4 regions of the Pseudoduganella sp. GCM10020061 genome follow, and region 1 is predicted to be linked to each of the others. Evidence: predicted binding sites of a transcription regulator. Region 1 holds the regulator's gene; each other region holds the start of a gene.

Region 1 (3,726 bases):
AGCTGGCGCGCCAGCAGTGGGGCAAGGATGAAGTGGTGCTGATCGGCTTTTCGACCTACCACGGCTACGTGACCGCGGCGTCGGCGTGGGACGAGCCGCCCGAGCGCAAGCGCGTCAACCCGGGCCTGCCGCACAGCTATGAGGATGTGTTCCATCGCGCGGGCATGGAACGCTTCTACCTGCCGCTGCGGGAGCACAACCACGCGACCGAGGCGCTGATGCAGGAACGGCTCCAGCGCGCGATCGGCGTCGTCTACCTGCCGCGCACCGAGCGCCAGAGCCACTACTTCATGTCGCGCCTGCCGCAGCAGTTCGACGCGATCCTGCACTTCGACCGCACCGATTCCGTGACGCCGATCGACCGCGGCGCGATGGCAGGCGAAGAGCCGCCGGAGACCTACCCATCCGGCTTCTAGGGTGTAGAAACGCCTATTACACGCGACGGATGCCGATGGACGCGAGCGCATCGGCCACGTCGTCCACCACTGCCTCCAGCTGGTCCGGCGCATCCAGCGGCCGGTCGAACGTGGCCAGCACCGCGCCCGACGCATCGCGCAGCTCCGCCCGCACGACGTGGCCCTCGTCCGCCGCCGAAACGGTGGCGCCGACGCTGCCCGGATCGATGCCGCCCTCCTCCATCAGCGCGCGCGCACCTGCCATCATGCGCAGCATGAACAGCTCGTTCGCACCCTGCTCCTTGGCTCCATGGAACAGGTCCTGGTACAGGAAGCTGATCTCGATCTCGCGTCCCGGCGCGAGCAGCCGCGCCAGCAGCGGTTCGGCCATGGCGGTCCACGCGCGATAGCGTTCCATGCGCCGCTCGAAGTAGTCGTCGGCCTGCGCCTCGCCCTTCGGCACCGCGTAGAACTTGTCGTCCACGCGCTTGAGCGAGAAGCCAAGCAGGAAGCGCAGCTCGAGCGCCTCGTCGTCCGGCGCGAATGGCGCGCTATCCCAGCCGCTCATGCTGCGCTCGAGCGCCGGCATCGGTTTGACCTTGCGTTCGTCCATCCCGTTCGCCACCTCGCGCACGATCTCGTGCAGGCTGGCGTAGCTGATGCGGTCCATCTCGGCAAGGTCATACCAGTGCTGGATCAGCACCACACGCGCATCCGGGCTTTCCAGCCCCTGCGCGGTGAAGCTGTCGAGCAGCTGTTCGTAGGCCTGCTGGTCTTCGAAGCCCTGTTCGGCGCGCAGGCCGCCCGTGCTGCGCACGAACAGCGGAATGGCGAAGGCGTTGATCTCCATGTCCGGCGCATCGCCGCGCGCCTGCCGGCTGCGCAGCAGCACGGTCGACGCCGATTCCTCGACCGTCTCGCGCAGCAGCGCGTGGGTGCCATCGGCCATGTCGCGCGCTTCCTCGATCGCGTCGTACAGCACGTCGTCGTGCTTCTTCAACAAGTGCTTGCGCACTTCGCGCTGCAGGGAGGCCACCTCGGCCTTCTTGCGTGCGCATTCGAGCGCCAGGTCGGTCAGGGCGCGGACCGCCGCCTCGTCGTCGACATCGTGATCGGGTTCGTCTGCGGGATTTTGTGTTTTTGTCATGTATTAATGGAGTATTCGGGAATAAGCGCATGGCCGCTGAGCACGGCACCGCCAGTCCTTCTATAATAGCGCCCATGAGCCAGCCACTTCCATATGTTCCGCAGTCGTCGATCAACCTTGGCGCGCTGAAAGCGAGTTGTTCGAGCTGCAGCATGCACCAGTTGTGCCTTCCGCTCGGACTCGAAGACAACGAGATCAACCGCCTCGACCAGATCATCGGAGGGCGCCGCCGTGTCGCCAAGGATGAACGGCTGTACAAGGTCGACCAGCCGTTTCGCAACCTGTACGCGATCCGCTTCGGCCACTTCAAGACCTACCAGGTCAACGCGCGCGGCGAAGAGCAGATCACGGGCTTCCAGATGGCCGGCGAGCTGCTGGGCATGGATGCGATCAGCTCGGACCACCACCACTGCGACGCGGTGGCGCTGGAGGACAGCGAGGTGTGCGAGATTCCGTTCGAGCGCCTGGAGGACCTGTTCGGCCACGTGCCGACGCTGCTGCGCCACTTCCACCGCATCATGAGCCAGGAAATCACACGCGAACAGAACGTCATGCTCCTGCTCGGGAACATGCGTGCGGACCAGCGCTTCGCCGCCTTCCTGGTCAACCTGTCCACGCGCTATGCGGCGCGCGGCTACTCGTCCACCAGTTTCGCGCTGCGCATGTCGCGCGAGGACATCGGCAACTACCTGGGGCTCACCATCGAAAGCGTGAGCCGCCTGCTGTCGCGCTTCAAGAAGCAAGGCTGCATCAAGGTCGACAAGCGCGAGGTGACGATCATCGATCCGGTCCAGCTGAAAGCGATCGCGGCAGGCACCGAGTCCTGTCCCGGCGGCTCGGACTAGCCAGCCCCAAGGGGGACTATCCCTCCAGGGACCGTCCCCGCATAACGAAAAAGGGCGCAAGCGCCCTTTCGTGTCCCAACTTAATGCACCAGTGGCGAACGCTCCGCATCAGCCACCAGCGTCACGTTTTGCTCGTCCGGCCAACGCCACTCCCCCGTCAGCCGCCAGGTGCGGCCTTCGCCCTCCACGATCACCTGCCAGCGGGCCCGCTCCAGCATCGGCAGCGGCACCGAGAAGCGTCCCTCCCCGTCGCTGCGGGCAGCCAGCTTCAGGTCCTTGTCCGGCTGCGTGGAATGCACCAGCTGGATGTCGAGCGCGGCCGCCATCGGCTTCCCTGCGGCGCTGAGCACCCCTTCCAGCCGCTCGCTCGCCGGGTTGTAGCGCGCTTCGACCTGCAGCTGGCGTTCCGCTGCCGCGCGGTCGCGGCTCAGGTCCTGGTTGATCGCCTTGCCGCGCTTGTAGTAGTCGTCCACCACCAGCGCGTCCGGCGTGCGCGATGCCAGCGTGATCATGATGATCGCGCCCACTACCACCCAGGCCGGGCCGATCATCAGCAGCCATGGCCAGCGCTGCTTGTACCAGGGCGTCTGTTGCGTGTCCTGCTGTTCCATCCTGGCTCCTGTCCTTAACGGCGCGGCACGATGAAGACCGCTTCTTCGGTCACGCGCAGCGCGGGATCGTCCTTCGCGACGATCGCAAATTCAATCGGGTTGGCGCCCTTCTGCCCTTTGCCGTGGCGGATGCGCACGCGCACCGCAACGGAGCGGGTAGTGGCGCCATCGAGCGCCGCTTCGGTCGGCTCGGCCACATGCAGCGACTCGATGCCGCTCGCGCTGATCACGAACACATGCGGCTTCTCGGCCGTATTCATGATCTGCAGGCGGTACACGTTCTCGATCATGTCGTTATCCACTTCGCGGCCCATCGAGCCACGGTCGCGGATCACGTCCAGCTTGACCGGGTTGCGCATCGCCAGCGAGGCGACGAACCCGACCATGATAGCCAACAGCAGGCCGGTGTAGATCAATACGCGCGGACGCAGGACCCGGCGCGCGATCTGTGCCGGATTCCACTTCTTCTCGAGCGCGCGCTCGGTGGCGTAGCGGATCAGGCCTTGCGGCTTGCCCACCTTGTCCATCACGGTGTTGCACGCGTCGATGCAGGCCGCGCAGCCGATGCACTCGTACTGCAGGCCCTTGCGGATGTCGATGCCGGTCGGGCACACCTGGACGCACAGGGTGCAGTCGATGCAGTCGCCAGCCGGCTTGTCGCCGGAGTTCGGGCCGCGCGGCTCGCCGCGTTCCTTGTCGTAGGTGACGATCAGCGTGTCCTTGTCGAA
Region 2 (3,726 bases), on a different contig from region 1:
ACGAATGCACCATCGGCGAGCGCGATGCTGGCAGCTTCCAGCGCCGCCTGCGCTACGGCGACCTGACCGTGGCCGACCGGGTGGTGTTCGATCCGATGAACGAGGTGCGCTACGAGGTGCCGGCGCAGGGCGAGATCCCGGCGTCGCTGCTGGTGATGCGGATCGAGGCGCCCGACCAGCACAACCTGCTGGTGCGCTTCCGCTACGACGACGGCCATCCGGACTCGCAGGATGCGGCCAGCCAGATGTACGACGATTTCAAGCGCTCGGCCTACAAGGAGGCCGACATCGACACGGTGCGCATCGTGCGCGAGCTGGCCGCGGCCGGCAAGCTCGATCCCAGCCCGCTGCATTAAGCTTCAGGGGACCGTTCCCGGATCTTCAAGGTGCCGGAGGGGGTCCCGTCAGATTCCTGGCGTGCTGTCCGCCCCCAGCGGCTCCTGCGGCGCGCCCTTCTCGATATTCTTCTGCAGCTCGCGCAAGGCCGTGCGCACGCCTTCCTCGATCACCGGGTGGTAGAACGGCATCTCCAGCATCTGCCTGACGGTCAGGCGCATCTGGTACGCCCACGCCAGCAGGTGCGCCAGGTGCTCGCCGCGCGGCGCGATCATCTCCGCACCCAGGAAATTCCCGCTCACGTATTCGCCATACACCCGCAGGATGCCGCGGTTGGCCAGCATGACCCGGCTGCGCCCCTGGTTGTGGAACGACACCTGTCCGGTCGCGAAGCGCGCGCCGCCCGCCGCCATCAGCTCGCGGTAGCCGCGCCCCACGGTCGCCAGGTTCGGGTCGGTAAACGCGATCGCCAGCGGCGCGCGCCGCAGCCCCGGCTGCACGCCAGGGTAGCGGGCCGCATTGTCGCCGGCGATGACGCCGTCGTCCGCCGCTTCGGACAGGAGCGGGCGCACGCTGTTGGCGTCGCCCGCGATGAACACCGGGCTGGTCCCGCACTGCAGGGTGCGCGCATCGAACAGCGGCACGCCGTGCGGGTCCAGCGCAAGGCCGGCGTGTTCGAGGCCGATCCCGTCCACGTTCGGCATGCGTCCCGCAGCCACCAGCACGTAGTCGTAGCGATGGCTGTGCTCGGCCCCGTGGCCGTCGCGCACAGTCAGTTCGACCTGCCCGCCGTCCTGGCGCGCCCGCACCACCTCCGATTCCAGGCGCAGGTCGAGCTCCGAGCCGAAGATGCTCACGGCCGACTGCTGCACTTCGGGATCGGACATGTGGGCGATGCCGGCCGAGCGGCCGAACACCGTGGTGCGCACGCCGAGGCGGTGCAGGGACTGCCCGATTTCGAGGCCGATCACGCCGGTGCCCACCACGGCGACCGAACCGGGCAGCGTGGTCCAGTCGAACACATCGTCGTTGACCACCACGCGGTTGCCGACGTCGCGCAGCGGCCCGGGAATGACCGGGCGCGAGCCGGTCGCGATCACCACGGCCTTCGCGTGCACCAGCTTGTCCTCGCCCACCTGCAAGGTGGACGGACCGGTAAAGCGTGCATGGCCGCGCAGCTTGTCTTCCGGCGCGAACGAGTCCACGCTCTCCAGCACGAAGCCGACAAAGCGGTCGCGTTCGCTGCGCACGCGCGCCATCACCTGTTCGCCGTCGACCGTCACCAGTCCCGCATGGACGCCGAAGCCATGCGCGTGGCGCGCGGCGTGGGCCGCATCGGCCGCCGCGATCAGCAGCTTGCTCGGCATGCAGCCGACGCGCGCGCAGGTGGTGCCGTAGGGGCCCGCCTCGATCGCGACCACGCGTGCGCCCTGGGCCCGGGCGGCGCGGTACGCGGTCATGCCGGCCGTGCCGGTGCCGATGACGGCAACGTCGACGTGAAGTTCATCCATGCAGGTCTCCTGTTCTTCGCAGCATTGAAATCGGGGCGCAGCGCACATTGCCCCTGCTAGATTAAGGGATGGCGCGTGCAGGCGGCGCGCACGCGAAGGCACGCCTGCAGCACGCGGCGGCCGGCCCCGGGGTGCACATTTGATCTGCATCATGGATGGCCGGCGTCGGGCCGCCCACACTCGCTTGAGAAAGTGAGGAGACGCGTATGTCAGCATTCGTCCGAGCCGCGCCGCTGGACAGCGGCGGCGATGGCGCCGCCAAGGGCGCCGCGCAGACGCAGGAGCGCAAGGCCAGCGGCTGGCAAGGCACGCCCGTGCACCGCTATCCCGAGACCACGGTCGAGCACGCGACCGCCGACCTGCTGCTCAACGCCTGGCTGGGCCGCTTTACCCATTCGGTGTCGCCGGCTGCGCTGGGCAACGCGTTTTTCGACTGGATGACCCACCTTGCGCTGGCGCCCTCCAAGCACGAGCAGCTGGCCCTGCAGGGCATCGACAACATGATGAAGCTGGCGCAGGTGGCGCTCAAGAGCGCGCACGGCGACGATTGCTACACCTGCATCGAGCCGCTGCCGCAGGACCGGCGCTTCGACGCGCCCCAATGGAAGCGCTATCCCTTCAATATCGGCTACCAGGCCTTCCTGCTGCAGCAGCAATGGTGGCACCGCGCCACCACGGGCGTGCGCGGCGTCTCGCGCCACCACCAGGACGTGGTGACCTTCATCACCCGCCAGTTGCTGGACTGGGTGGCGCCGTCCAATTTTCCCGCTACCAACCCGCAGGTGCTCGACACCACCATCGCCACCGGCGGGGTGAACCTGGCCGCGGGAGCGTTGCGGGCCTGGTCCGACCTGCTGCGCGCCGCCGGCGGGGCCGCGCGGCGCGAGTCGCGCTACGTGGTGGGCCAGAACGTGGCAGCCACGCCTGGCAAGGTGGTGCTCAGGAACCACATCATGGAACTGATCCAGTACACGCCGTCCACGCCGCGCGTGCATGCGGTGCCGGTCCTGTTCGTCCCGGCCTGGATCATGAAGTACTACATCCTCGACCTGACCGAGACCGACTCGCTGGTGCGCTACCTGGTGGCGCAGGGACACACGGTGTTCATGGTGTCGTGGAAGAACCCGGGACAGAAGGAGCGCGACCTGGGCATGGACGACTACCGCGTGCACGGCGTCATGGCGGCCATCGACGAGGTATGCCGGCGCACCGGGGCGGGCACGGTCAACGCGGCCGGCTACTGCCTGGGCGGCACCCTGCTGTCGATCGCGGCCGCGGCCATGGCGCGCGAGGGCGACGAGCGGCTGGGCAGCATCACGCTGCTGGCGGCGCAGGTGGACTTTACCGAGCCGGGCGAGCTGTCGCTGTTCATCGACGAGAGCGAGGTCAGCTTCCTGGAGGCGACCATGTGGCAGCAGGGCTACCTCGACACGAGCCAGATGGCGGGCGCCTTCCAGCTGATCCGCTCGAACGACCTGATCTGGTCGCGCCAGTTGAACCATTACCTGCTCAACAAGCCGGATCAGGAAACCGCGCTCACCAGCTGGAACCAGGACGCCACCCGCATGCCGTTCCGCATGCATGCCGAGTACCTGCGGCGGCTGTTCCTGAACAACGACCTGGCGGCCGGGCGCTACCTGGTCGACGCCCGGCCCGTGGCGCTGTCGGACATCGACGTGCCGGTGTTCGCGGTCGGCACCGTCACCGACCACGTCGCGCCGTGGCGTTCCGTGTACAAGCTGACGCTGCTGCTCGATGCGGAGCTGACCTTCCTGCTGACTTCCGGCGGGCATAACGCGGGCATTATCTCGCCGCCGGGCAAGGCCGGGCGCAGCTTCCAGGTGGCGACGCGCGCGGCCGATGCGCCCTTCATCGATCC
Region 3 (3,726 bases), on a different contig from region 1:
CTTTTTCCGCTAAAGGACATGAAGTCCAGCGCGAATGGTATGTGATTGACGCGACGGACAAAGTCCTCGGACGTGTTGCCAGCGAAGTGGCACTCCGACTGCGCGGCAAGCACAAGCCAGAATTTACTCCTCACGTCGACACCGGCGATTTCATCGTCGTGATCAACGCAGGCAAACTGCGCGTGACCGGCACCAAGGCCACCAACAAGACCTACTACCGTCACTCGGGCTACCCGGGCGGTATCTACGAAACCAGCTTCCTGAAAATGCAACAGCGTTTCCCAGGCCGTGCGCTGGAAAAAGCGGTCAAGGGCATGCTGCCAAAGGGCCCGCTGGGCTACGCCATGATCAAGAAGCTCAAAGTGTACGCGGAAGGTTCCCATCCGCACGCTGCGCAGCAACCTAAAGCACTCGTTCTCTAAGGAGCTGACATGATCGGTAACTACAACTACGGCACCGGCCGTCGCAAGAGTGCAGTTGCTCGCGTGTTCATCAAAGCTGGCACCGGCCAGATCATCGTGAACGGCAAGCCAGCATCGGAATACTTCTCCCGTGAAACCGGCCTGATGGTGATCCGTCAGCCGCTGGAACTCACCGGCAACGTCGAGCGCTTCGACATCAAGGTCAACGTGCATGGCGGCGGCGAGTCCGGCCAGGCAGGTGCAGTGCGCCACGGCATCACCCGTGCACTGATCGACTACGATGCGGGCCTCAAGGGCGACCTGGCACGCGCCGGTTTCGTCACCCGTGACGCACGTGAAGTCGAGCGTAAGAAAGTCGGCCTGCGTAAAGCACGCCGCGCAAAGCAGTTCTCGAAGCGTTAATCGTTTCTGGTCTTGCGAAGAAGCCGCCTCCGGGCGGCTTTTTTTTCGCCTCGACCATGGCGACCCTCGCCGCGGCGTGGCGGAATCGGCCCATTTATGGCCGATTCCGCCAACTGCGGCCGAAAAAAAAGGACCCGCAGGTCCTTTTTTTCAGCCGGGGTGGCTCAGAAGCCGAACTTCATCCCGACCGACCAGGCGTCGTTCGGATCGTTGAACGCTTCGCGCTTGCCGGAGCGTTCATATTCGGCCGTCACGGCAACCTTGTCGTTGATGTTGTACTGGACGCCCAGGCCCGCGTACAGGCCGGTATCGTCGTCCTTGTGGCGCAGGCCGCGGCTGTCGCTGTGCCGCACCACGTGGTACGACATGCCCAGCTTGCCGTACGCGGAGACCCGTTCGCTGACCGGGATGGTGTACTTGCCGGCCACATAGCTGTTGTAGCCCTTGGTGCTGAAGTCGACCCACTGCCCGTTGGACTGGGCGCTCACCGTCTCGCTGGAGCGGTTGGTAATGCCCGCTTCGATGCCGAAGTTCTGGTCGAAATCGTAGCCGCCGAACACCTTGGCCTGGGCCTTGCGGCCGTCGCGCATCATCTTGCCCACGCTCGACACGGCGACGCCGGCATACGCGCCCGGCGCCTGGGTGGCAGTCTGCGCGTGCGCCGCGCCGGTGGCGAGGAGGGTGGCTCCGAGTGCCAGGATCAGTTTTTTCATCGTTCTTCCTTTGATCGTCGTTGGTTCGCCATTCGTCTTGAATCGCGATGTCACAACGATAAGGGCGAGGTAATTCTTGCACTAGTGCAAAAGTCGTAAGATTTGTAACCGAATGCAAAGTTTCTGACCGTTAAGTTAGATATAAGCAAAGTGTGGGGCGAATTTGACTTAGAGCAAAGATTTTGTTGCGGCGCATCAATAGACTCATCCATGCAATTTGATAAACGATGAGGAAACATCATGAAAAAAGTAGTAATTGCATTCGCACTGGCCGCCATCTCCGCAGCAAGCACCGCAGCCGCCCAGGAGTCCCCATTCATGCTGCGTGCCCGCGCGGTCCACATTTCTCCCGCTGACAAGTCCGACGCGCTCGGCGGCGCCGGCGCCAGGGATCGCATCAGCGTGTCCGACAAGACCATCGCGGAATTCGACATCACCTACTTCGTCACGCCCAACTTCTCGGCCGAGCTGGTCCTGACCTATCCGCAGAAGCACACCGTGTACCTGGACGGCGCGGCGATCGGCACCTTCAAGCACCTGCCGCCGACCCTGCTGGCGCAGTACCGCTTTGCGCCCGGCGCGCAAGTGCAGCCGTATGTGGGCGCCGGCATCAACCTGACCCGCCTGTCCAGCGTCAGGCTGCTGGGCGGCGCGGGCGACCTGGAAAACAGCAGCGTCGGCCTGGCGCTGCAGGCAGGCGCCGACTTCCGCATCGACCGCAACTGGTCGGTGAACGTCGATGTCAAGAAGGTGCAGATCCGCAGCGACGTATTCGTCGGTGGCGCCAGGGCATCGGCAGTCAAGGTCGATCCATGGCTGGTCGGTGTGGGCATCGGCTACCGCTTCTGAGCCGCCCCCGGCACCCGGAGCGCCCCGCGAGGGGCGCTTTTCTTTTCCTTGCGTCATGGCCCACGCGGCCAATGGATAATTTGACTAAAATAGGCACTTTATCTACCTCAGCAAGGGAATTCACATGATCAAGGTTGGCATCGTCGGCGGAACTGGTTACACGGGCGTGGAGCTGCTGCGCCTGCTCGCGGCGCACCCCGGCGCCGAGCTGACCGCGATCACGTCGCGCAAGGAAGACGGCCTGCCGGTCGCGGACATGTTCCCGTCCCTGCGCGGGCGCGTGAACCTGGCGTTTTCGGCGCCCGACAAGGTCGACCTCAAGCAGTGCGACGTGGTGTTCTTTGCCACTCCGCACGGCGTCGCGATGGCGCAGGCGCCGGAGCTGCTGGCCGCCGGCGTCAAGGTGATCGACCTGGCCGCGGACTTCCGGCTCAAGGACCAGGCCACGTTCGAGCAGTGGTACAAGATCCCGCACACCTGCCCGGAGCTGCTGGAAGAGGCCGTCTACGGCCTGCCTGAGCTGAACCGGGATGCCGTGAAGGGCGCGCGCCTGATCGCCAACCCGGGCTGCTACCCGACCACCATGCAGCTGGGCTTCTACCCGCTGCTCAAGCACAAGCTGGTCGATGCCGGTTCCCTGATCGCCGACAGCAAGTCGGGCGTCTCCGGCGCCGGCCGCAAGGCCGAGATCGGCACCCTGTTCTCGGAAGCGAGCGATAACTTCAAGGCCTACGGCGTGTCCGGCCACCGCCACACGCCGGAAACGGTAGCCCAGCTGCAGCGTTTCACCGACCAGAAAGTAAGCCTGGTGTTTACCCCGCACCTGGTGCCGATGATTCGCGGCATGCACTCGACCATGTACGCGCGCCTGTCGAAGCAGGTGAGCAACGACGAGCTGCAGGAACTGTTCGAGAACGAATACCGCGGCTCGGCCTTCGTCGACGTGATGCCGTTCGGCTCGCATCCCGAGACCCGGTCCACGCGCGGCTCCAACATGCTGCGCCTGGCGCTGCACCGCCCGGGCAATGGCGACATGGTGGTCATCCTCGCGGTGCAGGACAACCTGGTCAAGGGCGCTTCCGGCCAGGCGGTGCAGTGCATGAACCTGATGTTCGGCCTGGACGAAACCACCGGCCTCACCCAGCTCGCCCTGCTGCCGTAAGGGAAGGGGACGGGTCATCCGGGCAGACCCCGGATGAGCCCGCTATCGACGCAGATCAAACTCCGTGCATTTGGAACGGGTACATTGCTCAAAGAATAGTCAGTTTTGCATGAGCAATGACTCTACGGGGAGCCCACCATGTTCGGACGTACTGCAAAGAACGAGATTGAGAGCCTGG
Region 4 (3,726 bases), on a different contig from region 1:
GGCGACAAGACCCAGGTCGCGACCGTGGCGCTGGCTGCACGCTTCGACGCGCTGCTGGCGGTCGTCGCGGGCACGACGCTGGGCATGATGATCGCGAACGTGCCCGCGGTGCTGTTCGGCGAACGTATCGCCGCAAAGGTGCCGCTCCGGCTCGTGCACGGCATCGCCGCCGCCATCTTCGCGCTGCTGGGCGTGGCCACGCTGCTCGGCGCGGGCGAACGGCTCGGCTTCTGATCAGTCCAGCGGCGCGCCGGACTGCTGCTGGCTCACCCACACCGGGGCAGACCACAGCACGTTGCCATCCTCCTGCGTGACCTTCGCGTAGTAGAAATGCTCGCCGGGCGCGGGCGTGAAGTACGCGTCGGCGACGCGCGCCAGCTCGGTGACGGTGCCGTTACGGCCGGGAACTCCCTCGTACAGCACGACCGCGGCGGCGCGCTTGCCCGCCGCGTTCGCAAATCCCACCAGGAGACGCAGCGGCCCGCTGTTGGCGAAGCGCTCGCCCATCATCCGCCCGTTCGCCGTCAGCACCACCTGCGATCCCTTGTCCATGGTCGCGAATACGCGCCGTGCGCGGATCGCGTCCATCAGCGCCGCTTCGCTGAACGGCACGCCGGACGGCACCAGGATGCCCGTGCGGTTGGTGTAGGAGGCGCCCCAGTTGGCGCAGTGGTTGTCCTGGTTGCTGGAGAAGGCGACGCGGAAGCCCGCCTCCAGCACCTTGTTGCACGCGCCTTCGAAGCTTGACCGCCGCGTCTCCGACTCGCTGGTGCTGGTCGAAAAGGCGGAGGTGTTGAGCACCTCGCACAGCGCCATGGCGTCGCCGCCGTCGTCCGTGTAGCCGAACGCGACGCCGCCGACCTGGAACTGGCCGCGCCAGCTGGGATGGTTGAACTGGCCCAGCCAGCCGCGCTGCCGCATCAGCGTGTACAGCGCCGCGTAGTCGTTCTTCGGCGTGAGCGTGTCGCCCAGCAGTTCGCCGCTGTCGTTGCGCTCCCATCCCAACAGCTCCCCTGCTCCCAGGATGTTCACATGGCCTCCATTGCTAATCACGCCCCACTCCATTCCATACAACGCGACAAAGCCGGGGCTCGCGGCGGTGAAGGCGCTGGCGATCGCCAGGCCGTCGCGGTACAGCGCCCGCGCCTCGCCCGGATCGGCCTGCGGATCGTGCCCGTCGGCGCCGTCGTACATGTGGTTGTGTTCCGACGCCATCAGGAAGTCGAGGCCGCGCCCGCGCGCGTAGGTGAATGCATCGAGGGGCCCGTGCGGAGAAGCGCCGGGCTCCTGCGCGCCGCTGCAATCGCCGACGTCCGCGCCGCCGTCACTGTGGTTGGTCTGGCTGTGCAGGTTGCCGTAGTAGACCTGGTACGGCAGCGCGCCCGCAGCGTTAGCGGCGCCGGCGGGCCAGCGCAAGGACGGCGCGGACATCGGCGCGGCGCCGGCCATCCGCATCGTAGTCACCGGGCCGAGCACGACCTCCCATGCCTGCTCGATCAGCTCTCCCTCAGGCGCGTGCGCCGCGCGCGGCCTGGCCCGGGCACGCATGCGCACCGTGTACCGTCCGTCCGCGGCCTTGCCTTCGATTCGCCCGCGCCACGGCACGCGCACGCTGGCGCCATTCTTCGGCAGCCGCAGTTCTCCCGACCAGGTGCGCAGCACCTCGCCGCGCTGACCTTCCAGCGCCAGCGTCCAGTGCACGGACAGTTCCTGGTGTGCGGTCGGATGGTCGAAGCTGAGCGTGAACGTGCGCGCACCGCCTGCATCGTCCCCCTGGTAGGGCGCGTGCAGGGTCGCTTCAAAGCCGTGGTGGTTCCGGTCCGCCAGCGCGGCCGGCGATATCGACAAGGCGCCGGCGGCGGCGAGTGTGGCGAGGCAGGGGCGAGGCATGCGTCCTCCGGTATGGTAGCGGCGAGTCCGCTACTTCCACTTTAGACAGCACACCGAAACCGGCTTGATGCTTATTAACTATTTACTAACAAGTTGACATGACGGGATGCGCCCAGGAAACAGTCACCGTGTTCATACGGCAGGGGCGGGGCCGATGCAGAGGTTGACCAGGTGCTGTTCACCGTCGTCCTCCAGGACGATGCAGCTGCCGTCCACCGGCTTGCCATCCAGCGTCAGCGATGGCGTGGCCGCGCGGCGCACATCGATCAGGTACAGCGCCGTGCCGTGCCGGTAACGCACCGTGAACCCGTCCCACTGCTCCGGAAGCAGGGGCGAGAGCGCCAGCGCGCCGTCCCTGAGCCGCACGCCCAGCAGCGATTCGAGGATCAGCCGGTACATCCAGGCCGCCGAGGTGGTGCACCAGCTGCGCTCTCCGCGCCCAGCGTCCGGACCAAGCGCGCTGATGCCGCCGGCCATGGCGTAAGGCTCGACCGCATATGCCCGCGCGTCGTCGCGATTGCCGGAGCGCGCCAGGGGGTTGAGCATGCGCTGCAGTTCCCACGCGCGCTCCGTGTCGCCCAGCTGCGCAAACGCCATCGCCACCCATACGGCGGCATCGGTCGATTGTCCGCCGTTCCAGCCTACGCCCGGAGGGAACGCGCGGACGCTCCCGGGATCCGGCACGGCGCGTTCGAACGGCGGGTCGAACAGCTGCACCAGACGCTGCTCCGTGCGCACCAACTGGCCGGCGACCTGCGCCATCGCCATGCGCGCCCGCTCGGGAAGCGCCGCGCCGGACAGCACGCTCCAGCTCTGCGCCGTCGAGTCGATGCGGCAATCGGCGCCGGCGCCCGATCCCAGCGGCGTGCCGTCGTCGTGGAATGCGCGCAGGTACCAATTGCCATCCCAGCCGTGTTCCTCGACCGACTGCGCCAGCTGCACCGCGTGTTCGCGGCACGCGATGGCAAACACGTGGTCGCCGTGGCGCTGCGCCACCTCGCCGAACCGGGTCAGCACATCCACTGTGAACCAGGCCAGCCATATGCTCTCGCCCCTGCCCTCGCGTCCGGCCATGTCGAGCGATTCGTTCCAGTCGCCGCTGCCGATCTGCGGCAGGCCGTGCGGGCCGGTCCGCCATGCATTCCTGATCGCGCGCACGCAGTGTTCGTACAGGGTGGCCGATGCGGTCGCGCGGCCGGGCACGTCCTCGTATGACTGCTCACCGGGGTTGAGCGGGCGCCCGTCCAGCCACGGTGCGTGCTCCGACAGCACCGCGTCATCGCCCGTCGCGCCCACATAGTGCGCAACCGCATACGGCAGCCACAGGTAGTCGTCCGAACTGCGGGTGCGCGCGCCGCATCCGGACGGCGGATGCCACCAGTGCAGCACATCGCCCTCGCTAAACTGGTGCGCCGCGCACAGCAGCAACTGCTCGCGCAGGAGCTGGGGCTGGGCGTGCACCACCGCCAGCGCCGCCTGCAACTGGTCGCGGAAGCGGCACGCTCCTGCGCCGTGGCCCGGTTCGATGCGCGACCACATGCCGTTGGCGATCGCTTGGTACAGCAACCAGCCATTGGCCAGCGCGTCCAGCGCGGGGTCGGGGGTGGTGACCCGGACCGCACCCAGCACATCCTCCCAGTGCTGGCGGACCTTTTCCAGGGCGCGGTGCGCCGCCTCGCTGCTGCCGCAGGTTTCGATCACATGCGCGGCATCGGTGGTGCGGCGTCCGCCAACGCCCAGGACGAACACCAGCTCGCGCTCTTCGCCGGGACGCAGCGCGAACGGAGCGCAGAACGCGGCGCATGGGTCGAGCGCGGCGCCGGTACGGCCCGACAA

What was found. Region 1 encodes FNR, which switches genes on or off when oxygen is low (the NO sensors DNR and NnrR bind a similar motif). Its sites were predicted from a motif close to TTGATNNNNATCAA; they were not measured.
Region 2: ACFSQR_RS00450 (PHA/PHB synthase family protein) is a predicted target of FNR. The motif match lies at 1,987-2,000, and genes of this name have one in related genera.
Region 3: ACFSQR_RS13500 (OmpW family protein) is a predicted target of FNR. The motif match lies at 1,701-1,714, and genes of this name have one in related genera.
Region 4: ACFSQR_RS02440 (CehA/McbA family metallohydrolase) is a predicted target of FNR. The motif match lies at 1,955-1,968, and genes of this name have one in related genera.

The regions. Positions count from the first base shown of each region.
Region 1 is NZ_JBHUJS010000011.1:17,740-21,465, reverse strand. It holds gene ACFSQR_RS14485 (erythromycin esterase family protein) at 1-416, shown strand, start outside; gene ACFSQR_RS14480 (hypothetical protein) at 433-1,542, opposite strand; gene fnr (fumarate/nitrate reduction transcriptional regulator Fnr) at 1,617-2,387, shown strand; gene ACFSQR_RS14470 (FixH family protein) at 2,468-2,998, opposite strand; gene ccoG (cytochrome c oxidase accessory protein CcoG) at 3,013-3,726, opposite strand, start outside.
Region 2 is NZ_JBHUJS010000001.1:101,533-105,258, forward strand. It holds gene ACFSQR_RS00440 (SRPBCC family protein) at 1-356, shown strand, start outside; gene ACFSQR_RS00445 (dihydrolipoyl dehydrogenase) at 405-1,847, opposite strand; gene ACFSQR_RS00450 (PHA/PHB synthase family protein) at 2,054-3,726, shown strand, end outside.
Region 3 is NZ_JBHUJS010000010.1:93,527-97,252, forward strand. It holds gene rplM (50S ribosomal protein L13) at 1-422, shown strand, start outside; gene rpsI (30S ribosomal protein S9) at 432-824, shown strand; gene ACFSQR_RS13495 (porin family protein) at 989-1,537, opposite strand; gene ACFSQR_RS13500 (OmpW family protein) at 1,778-2,386, shown strand; gene argC (N-acetyl-gamma-glutamyl-phosphate reductase) at 2,511-3,548, shown strand; gene ACFSQR_RS13510 (polymer-forming cytoskeletal protein) at 3,687-3,726, shown strand, end outside.
Region 4 is NZ_JBHUJS010000001.1:556,594-560,319, reverse strand. It holds gene ACFSQR_RS02445 (TMEM165/GDT1 family protein) at 1-234, shown strand, start outside; gene ACFSQR_RS02440 (CehA/McbA family metallohydrolase) at 235-1,890, opposite strand; gene ACFSQR_RS02435 (GH36-type glycosyl hydrolase domain-containing protein) at 2,023-3,726, opposite strand, start outside.